3 regions of the Pseudoalteromonas sp. CuT4-3 genome follow, and region 2 is predicted to be linked to each of the others. Evidence: predicted binding sites of a transcription regulator. Region 2 holds the regulator's gene; each other region holds the start of a gene.

Region 1 (2,269 bases), 400 kb from region 2:
AGAGGGTATTATTAATCCGGTCGCCGATATAAAAGTTGCCAGAAACGACCTCTGCCCATGTGCAAGCGGTAAAAAATATAAAAAGTGTCACAGTGTATAAAAAATGCTAAACACTTAGCATAAAAATAGCTTTTTATTTAAGTGCTACTCTATACCACTAAACATGTTAATAACTGCCATAAACAAAAAATGGACCATCTAGGTCCATTTTCTACAATATTGCTATTGGTTATTCATCATCATCTAGATCGAACGATTCACGCTGCGCAGGTCTAGCTAAAATCTCAACATAGAATGAAGTAAGCGCCTGCTTTTCGATTTCGCTGATCTTGTTGTTAATTTCAGCTACGTGAACGACTTCGGCATCATCGGCACTTGTGCCAAACTTACAGTCAAACGCCCAGTAATCAGCTTCAACAGGTAGCGTTTTATTGCGCTCTCTTTTCAAATATTTTTTCACTTCATGCTTTGCAGCATCAACCATACGAGGGTATTTGATTTTCTCATGATTTAGCGTGAATGTTTTCTTCATTACGTTCCTAATTACCTTGATTTAATGATAATGGCACTCAAGTCATACCATTTGCAGCCATTATAGCAATTGCATTTAATTTGTGGATGCTTTTTTTAAACAAAAAAAGAATTGTTCTATTTTATTGCATAACCGGTTATTAAATAGAAGGTGTTTTAGGCTTTTAAAACGCACAAGTGTTAAATTATTTTTATGCGTTAGCAACAAGCAATGGCTTATGTATAGCCTCATTAGTTAAATCGTCATAAAATGCTGCGGCGTCCATTTGTGGGCTTGCAAGCGCGGTGTGCGTGTCATTTAAGCGCCTGCGTACTGATAGTTCACAATTATCGATTACTGTTAAAGGAATATGTAACTTGTCATCTCTAATCGCTAGTGGCTCAGGGTTTAAGCAGTGGCTTAATTTTATTGCTTTCATACCTGCTTGCTCGCCTTGTTGAACAATCATCGACGCGTGCTCTTGCCCTATGGTCATATCAAATTTTTCGGGAGCTAATAATTGCTTTGGTCCAGCACCAAAGCGCTCCCTTAACTGTTCTTCGTCTACATAAGCACTATGCGTTTCACTTTTTGGCAAGTGAAATTGACTAAAATCCAGCGCATCGTGCGATAGCATCGCTAATAAAAGTGAGAATTCGCCTCTGCGATTTTCATGCACACTTTTATTTAGCCTGGTCTTTAGTTGACTCTCTGTGATTAACAAATCATCGATTTGCATAGTCTTTAGCCGATTATGATAACTGGTAGATATTTATCGGCTTTATTTCAAATTTCTTTAGCTTTTTTCTTTACTTAAATACGCAGTTTGCTATTATCAGCGCCGTTGCATTGGAGGGGTTCCCGAGCGGCCAAAGGGATCAGACTGTAAATCTGACGGCTCAGCCTTCGCTGGTTCGAATCCAGCTCCCTCCACCACTTTTCTTACCGCTAAGTTAAGTGGGGCCAAATGTAACAAAATAGTGTGGAGGGGTTCCCGAGCGGCCAAAGGGATCAGACTGTAAATCTGACGGCTCAGCCTTCGCTGGTTCGAATCCAGCTCCCTCCACCACTTCTTATCTTCAGTATCCTTTTCTATATCTTTTTCATTACTATTTAAAACTTCATTTTTAGACTAATTATCAAATACCCACTGTAATGTTGCCCCGTGGTTTTTAAGCCATGCTGATGCAGATTTATAATCGGGATAAAAATTAGCTACGCGCTTCCAAAAAGCGCTGCTGTGGTTCAAATACTTTAAATGAGCCAATTCGTGCACAATAACATAATCAATTATATGATGAGGCGCCCCAACAAGGTTAAGGCTAAAGGTTAGCTCTCGCCGAGAATTACAACTCCCCCACTTACGTTTATAACTTCCAATCGTCAATTTAGTCGGTAATGCTTCTGACATCTGTTGGCAATAATAAGCTAAACGCATTTCAATGTAGTTTGTTAGCATTTCTTCAAGGGCAAGGCAAAGTAACTGCTTGCGTTTTTCAGGCTGTTTTTTTACTCGATTAGAAGTATAAATAGTAAATACGCTATCGGATTGCTGAACATGCGAGCGTGTCCCTTTTGCAAAAGTAATGGTATATGGCTTAGCAAAAACCATTATTTGCTGGTTTTTAAACGGGTGTTGTTGAGTATCAATGGCGTTAAGTTGTTTATGCAATTGCGCAGTTACCCACTCTTTTTTACTAAACAGCCATTGTTCTATTTGTAGTTTTGGCACGTGTGTAGGCGCATAAACAGTAACTA
Region 2 (2,269 bases):
TATTAGCTGCATTTTCTGTCATTTCCATGACATAGTTTAAGCGCTTTTTCGCATCCGGAATTGCATCAGTGGTTAAATCGGTTAAACGCGTATCAAGTTCAAAGCTTTTAAGGGCTTCGTGTAATTGGCGTGTTAACTTACCTACTTCAGCAAAAAGCTGCGATTGCTCTTGAGAGGCAGTATCTAAAATTAATTGATCTGCTTTATCTTGCTCACCGTTTTCTAAAAAAACGACGAGCTGACGAGCTTGTTCTAAAGTAATTTGAGGCGCAGCTGGTGCTGACATAAGCCTCTCCTCTCATTAACCTAAGCGTTCAAACACTTTTTCTAATTTAGTTTTCAAAGTACCAGCAGTAAATGGCTTAACAATATAGCCATTAACACCTGCTTGCGCTGCCGCTATTATTTGTTCTTTTTTAGCTTCTGCCGTCACCATTAAAACCGGAATATGTTTTAATTTTTCGTCAGCTCTAATGGCTCTTAGCAAGTCAATACCCTGCATGCCTGGCATGTTCCAATCGGTTACAACAAAGTCAAAAACCTGATTTTGCAACATAGGTAATGCTGTAGAACCATCGTCAGCTTCTTGAACATTCGTGAACCCTAGGTCACGCAACAGATTTTTTATAATACGTCTCATTGTAGAGAAATCATCAACAACAAGAATTTTCATGTTTTTATCCAAAACATCCTCCGGTGAGGTCTTAACCTATAATTTACTTACTACTAGTTTATCCAGTCATTGATTTTTGCTTTGAGCTTAATCATCGCCTGACCATGTATCTGACTTACACGCGATTCACTTACATCGAGTATATGCCCAATTTCTTTTAAATTCATTTCATCGTTGTAATACAAAGAAAGCACCATTGCATCTCGCTCTGGTAAAGACTTTATTGCCTCTAACAATGAATTATTAAACCGTTCATTTTTAACATTATTAAATGGTTTGTCTAGCGCTAAATCTTGACCTGCAGGGCTAATAACATCTTCATCTACCCCTAGGTCTTCTATACCAAGCACTTTACTGGAATTAACATCATTTAAAATATGATGGTATTCTTCTAGCGAAATATCAAGTTTTTCAGCTACTTCAGTATCTTTTGGTTCTCTATTTAAGCTATTTTCTAATTCTGTGATGGTTTCGGCTACTAATCGGCTTTTGCGGTGCACCGAACGTGGTGCCCAATCCCCTCTGCGCATTTCATCAAGCATAGCGCCGCGGATACGAATACCAGCAAACGTTTCAAAGCTTGCCCCTTTACTGGCGTCAAAGTTTTTTGAGGCCTCGATAAGGCCAATCATTCCCGATTGGATTAAGTCATCAAGCTGAACGCTAGGAGGAAGACGAGCTATTAAATGGCACGCCACTTTTTTGACGAGCGACGCGTGCTTTTCAACAATCACATTTAAATTTTGTGTTGATTGATATCCCATAGCTCTTTTCACCGATGTTGTCATAATCAGCCGTTTACTAGCTTCTCAATGAAAAACTCTAAATGTCCTGAAGGTTGATTAGGTATAGGCCATTTTACTGCTTTTGTCGCTAATGTTTTAAACGCAACTGCTGCTGGTGAATTAGGGAAAAGATCGACAATTACTTTTTGTTTACGCGTAGATTTACGCATATTTTCATCATATGGAATAGTCGCAACAAGCTCCATAGACACATCTAAAAAGCGGTCTGTTACTTTAGAGAGCTTTGCAAAAAGCTCTTGGCCCTCGCGCATACTGCGCACCATGTTTGCAACAATTTTAAATTTATAAACGCCATGCTCGCGGCTAAGTACTTTAATAAGCGCGTAGGCATCAGTAATAGAGGTCGGCTCGTCACACACCACCACCATGACATCTTGCGCTGCACGAGAAAAACTCAGCACCATGTCAGAAATACCAGCGGCGGTATCTACAATTAAAATATCAAATTCGGTATTAAGCTCACTAAAGGCACGAATTAACCCAGCATGCTCAGATGGGGTTAGCTCCACCATACTTTGCGAGCCTGATGTAGCAGGCACGATTTTAATGCCGCCTGGGCCTTCAACTAAAATCTCGTCAAGTTCGCACTCGCCTGAAAGGACATGAGATAAGTTTTTTTCAACACGTAGTCCTAGCATTACATCACAATTAGCTAGGCCTAAATCGGCATCTAATACTAATACACGATTACCCTGCTGCCCTAAAGCAATTGCAGTATTTAAAGAGACGTTGGTTTTACCCACCCCTCCTTTACCGCCGGTGACAGCGATAACTTTTACGCCGTTGTTGT
Region 3 (2,269 bases), 1.8 Mb from region 2:
TATTAGCAGCTAAATCAGAGCCTTGTGGCTTACCTAAAGTAAATGTGTCACCTTCAACATCTAAAATGTCGTCGTGCACTTGAAATGCCAGCCCTATAGCATACCCAAAAACACGTAAGTTTTCTAAGGTTTGTTTGTCTGCTTTTTCGCTACATAATGCACCCAATGTAATGGCACAGTTGATTAAGGCACCCGTTTTTAATCTATGAATTCGTTCAAGCTGTTGTATTGTAATCACTTTATCTGTGGCTGCAATATCTAGCCCTTGCCCGCCGACCATGCCTTCAAGCCCCGATGCTTTAGCCAGTGCGCTGATCATTTTTACTTGTGTTGACGCGCTGCAGGTAAAATTGTGAGCCGAGATAAGCTCAAAGGCTAATGTTTGTAGTGCATCGCCCGCTAAAATTGCATGCGCATCGTCAAACTCTATATGGCAAGTTGGGCGTCCACGGCGAAGGTCGTCATCATCCATGGCTGGTAAATCATCGTGCACCAACGAGTAGCTATGAATACACTCAATAGCAGCAGCAAGAATATCTAAATCTTGCTTATTAGCTCCGAGCATTTCACCACTTGCGTAGACTAAAAAGGGGCGTAAACGCTTGCCACCGTTAAATAAGCCGTACTGGGTGGCTTCTTTTACTGTGTGTGCAGTATCAAGGGGTTGATCAAAGTACTGTTGCAGGGTCTTTACGACATCTTGTTGAGCACATTCTATTTTTTCTTGTATGCTCACGGTTATTCCATATCGTTGTTAAATGAAGTAAGCGCTGCTTTTTCGTCATTACCCATTAAAATAGACACTTTTTGTTCTGCTTGTTGTAACTTACCCGTTGAGGCGTTAGCTAAGGCTATACCACGCTCAAATTGCTTTAACGACTGCTCAAGCGATAAATCACCTTGTTCCATTTCACCGACAATGGTTGATAATTCTTCGAGTGCTTGTTCAAAACTTAGGTTTTCAGGTTTTTTAGTCGCCATGTTTAATTTCAGCCAGCATGATAAATTTAGGAGCCAATTTTAGGGGGAATGCTAAACTAGGTCAAAGGATGATCGTTGTTTTTTGAGTTATATCAGTTTAAATCGTATTTTTACCATGTATAAGATGCGTATTAGTGCTCACTGTGTACAATAAAATTAATCAGTCGCTAGGCGAGTAGGGTATCTTGATCTAAAATTAGGCCAAACACAGTGTTTTACACTTTTTTCAAAAATGGCTTAAGTATTTCAGTATCTTGCCGATAAGCAGTTAATAATAAAAGTTTGAATAACAAAGTATAATACTTTGGAGGAAATGTGGATTTAGCAACCATAATTGGGATCCTTGGCGCAATTGGTTTAATTGTCATGTCCATGTTTATGAGTAGTAGCGGTGAAATGGGGATGTTTGCCGATGCGCCTTCTAGTGTAATTGTATTTGGTGGCTCACTATTTATTGTGTTATCAAACTTTACCTTGTCGCAGTTTTTGGGCATAGGTAAGGTTGTTGGTAAAGCATTTATGTTTAAAATCGAATCGCCAGAAGAGCTGATTGAAAAAGCAGTTGAACTTGCTGATTCTGCCCGTAAAGGGGGGTTTTTAGCCCTCGAAGAAGCCGAAATACCAAACCCTTTTATGCGCAAAGGTGTAGATATGCTCGTTGATGGCCACGATGCTGATGTAGTTCGTGCCACGCTTCAAAAAGACATTTCTTTAACCACGACCCGTCACGAACTGGGCGCCGGTTTATTTAAGTCACTTGCCGATATAGCCCCAGCAATGGGTATGATAGGTACGTTAATAGGCTTAGTTGCTATGTTATCTAACATGGATGACCCTAAAGCCATTGGCCCCGCAATGGCGGTGGCATTATTAACTACTTTATATGGTGCATTTTTAGCAAATGTAGTGGCTATTCCTATTCAGGTAAAACTGGAGCTTCGCAAAGACGAAGAAGCCATGAATCAGCGTCTAATACTGGATGCTATTTTAGGTATTCAAGATGGCCAAAACCCGAAAGTAATTGAAGGTATATTGAAAAACTACCTTGCTGAGTCTAAGCGCAAAGTAGATACCGAGGAGTAACCATGTCTGATCAAGAGTGCAAATGCCCACCACCAGGTCTGCCTGCTTGGATGGGAACATTTGCCGACTTAATGTCGCTTTTAATGTGCTTTTTTGTACTTTTGCTCGCGTTTTCAGAAATGGATGTACTTAAATTTAAGCAAATAGCAGGCTCGATGAAGTTTGCATTTGGTGTGCAAAACAAAATAGAAGTAAAAGATATCCC

Evidence for each region. Region 2 encodes FliA, which starts transcription of late flagellar genes. Its sites were predicted from a motif close to CTAAAGNTNNNNNNNNNNNNGCCGATA; they were not measured.
Region 1: VOI46_RS10015 (VC2046/SO_2500 family protein) is a predicted target of FliA. The motif match lies at 1,285-1,311, and genes of this name have one in related genera.
Region 3: pomA (flagellar motor protein PomA) is a predicted target of FliA. The motif match lies at 1,218-1,244, and genes of this name have one in related genera.

The regions. Positions count from the first base shown of each region.
Region 1 covers NZ_CP142030.1:2,196,641-2,198,909, forward strand. The annotation lists gene VOI46_RS10005 (YchJ family metal-binding protein) at 1-100, shown strand, start outside; gene VOI46_RS10010 (DUF6172 family protein) at 230-532, opposite strand; gene VOI46_RS10015 (VC2046/SO_2500 family protein) at 723-1,250, opposite strand; tRNA gene VOI46_RS10020 (tRNA-Tyr) at 1,363-1,447, shown strand; tRNA gene VOI46_RS10025 (tRNA-Tyr) at 1,496-1,580, shown strand; gene VOI46_RS10030 (SprT family zinc-dependent metalloprotease) at 1,644-2,269, opposite strand, start outside.
Region 2 covers NZ_CP142030.1:2,595,745-2,598,013, forward strand. The annotation lists gene VOI46_RS11940 (protein phosphatase CheZ) at 1-286, opposite strand, end outside; gene cheY (chemotaxis response regulator CheY) at 302-685, opposite strand; gene VOI46_RS11950 (RNA polymerase sigma factor FliA) at 727-1,437, opposite strand; gene VOI46_RS11955 (MinD/ParA family protein) at 1,464-2,269, opposite strand, start outside.
Region 3 covers NZ_CP142030.1:830,693-832,961, forward strand. The annotation lists gene ispA ((2E,6E)-farnesyl diphosphate synthase) at 1-736, opposite strand, end outside; gene VOI46_RS03715 (exodeoxyribonuclease VII small subunit) at 739-981, opposite strand; gene pomA (flagellar motor protein PomA) at 1,297-2,064, shown strand; gene VOI46_RS03725 (flagellar motor protein MotB) at 2,067-2,269, shown strand, end outside.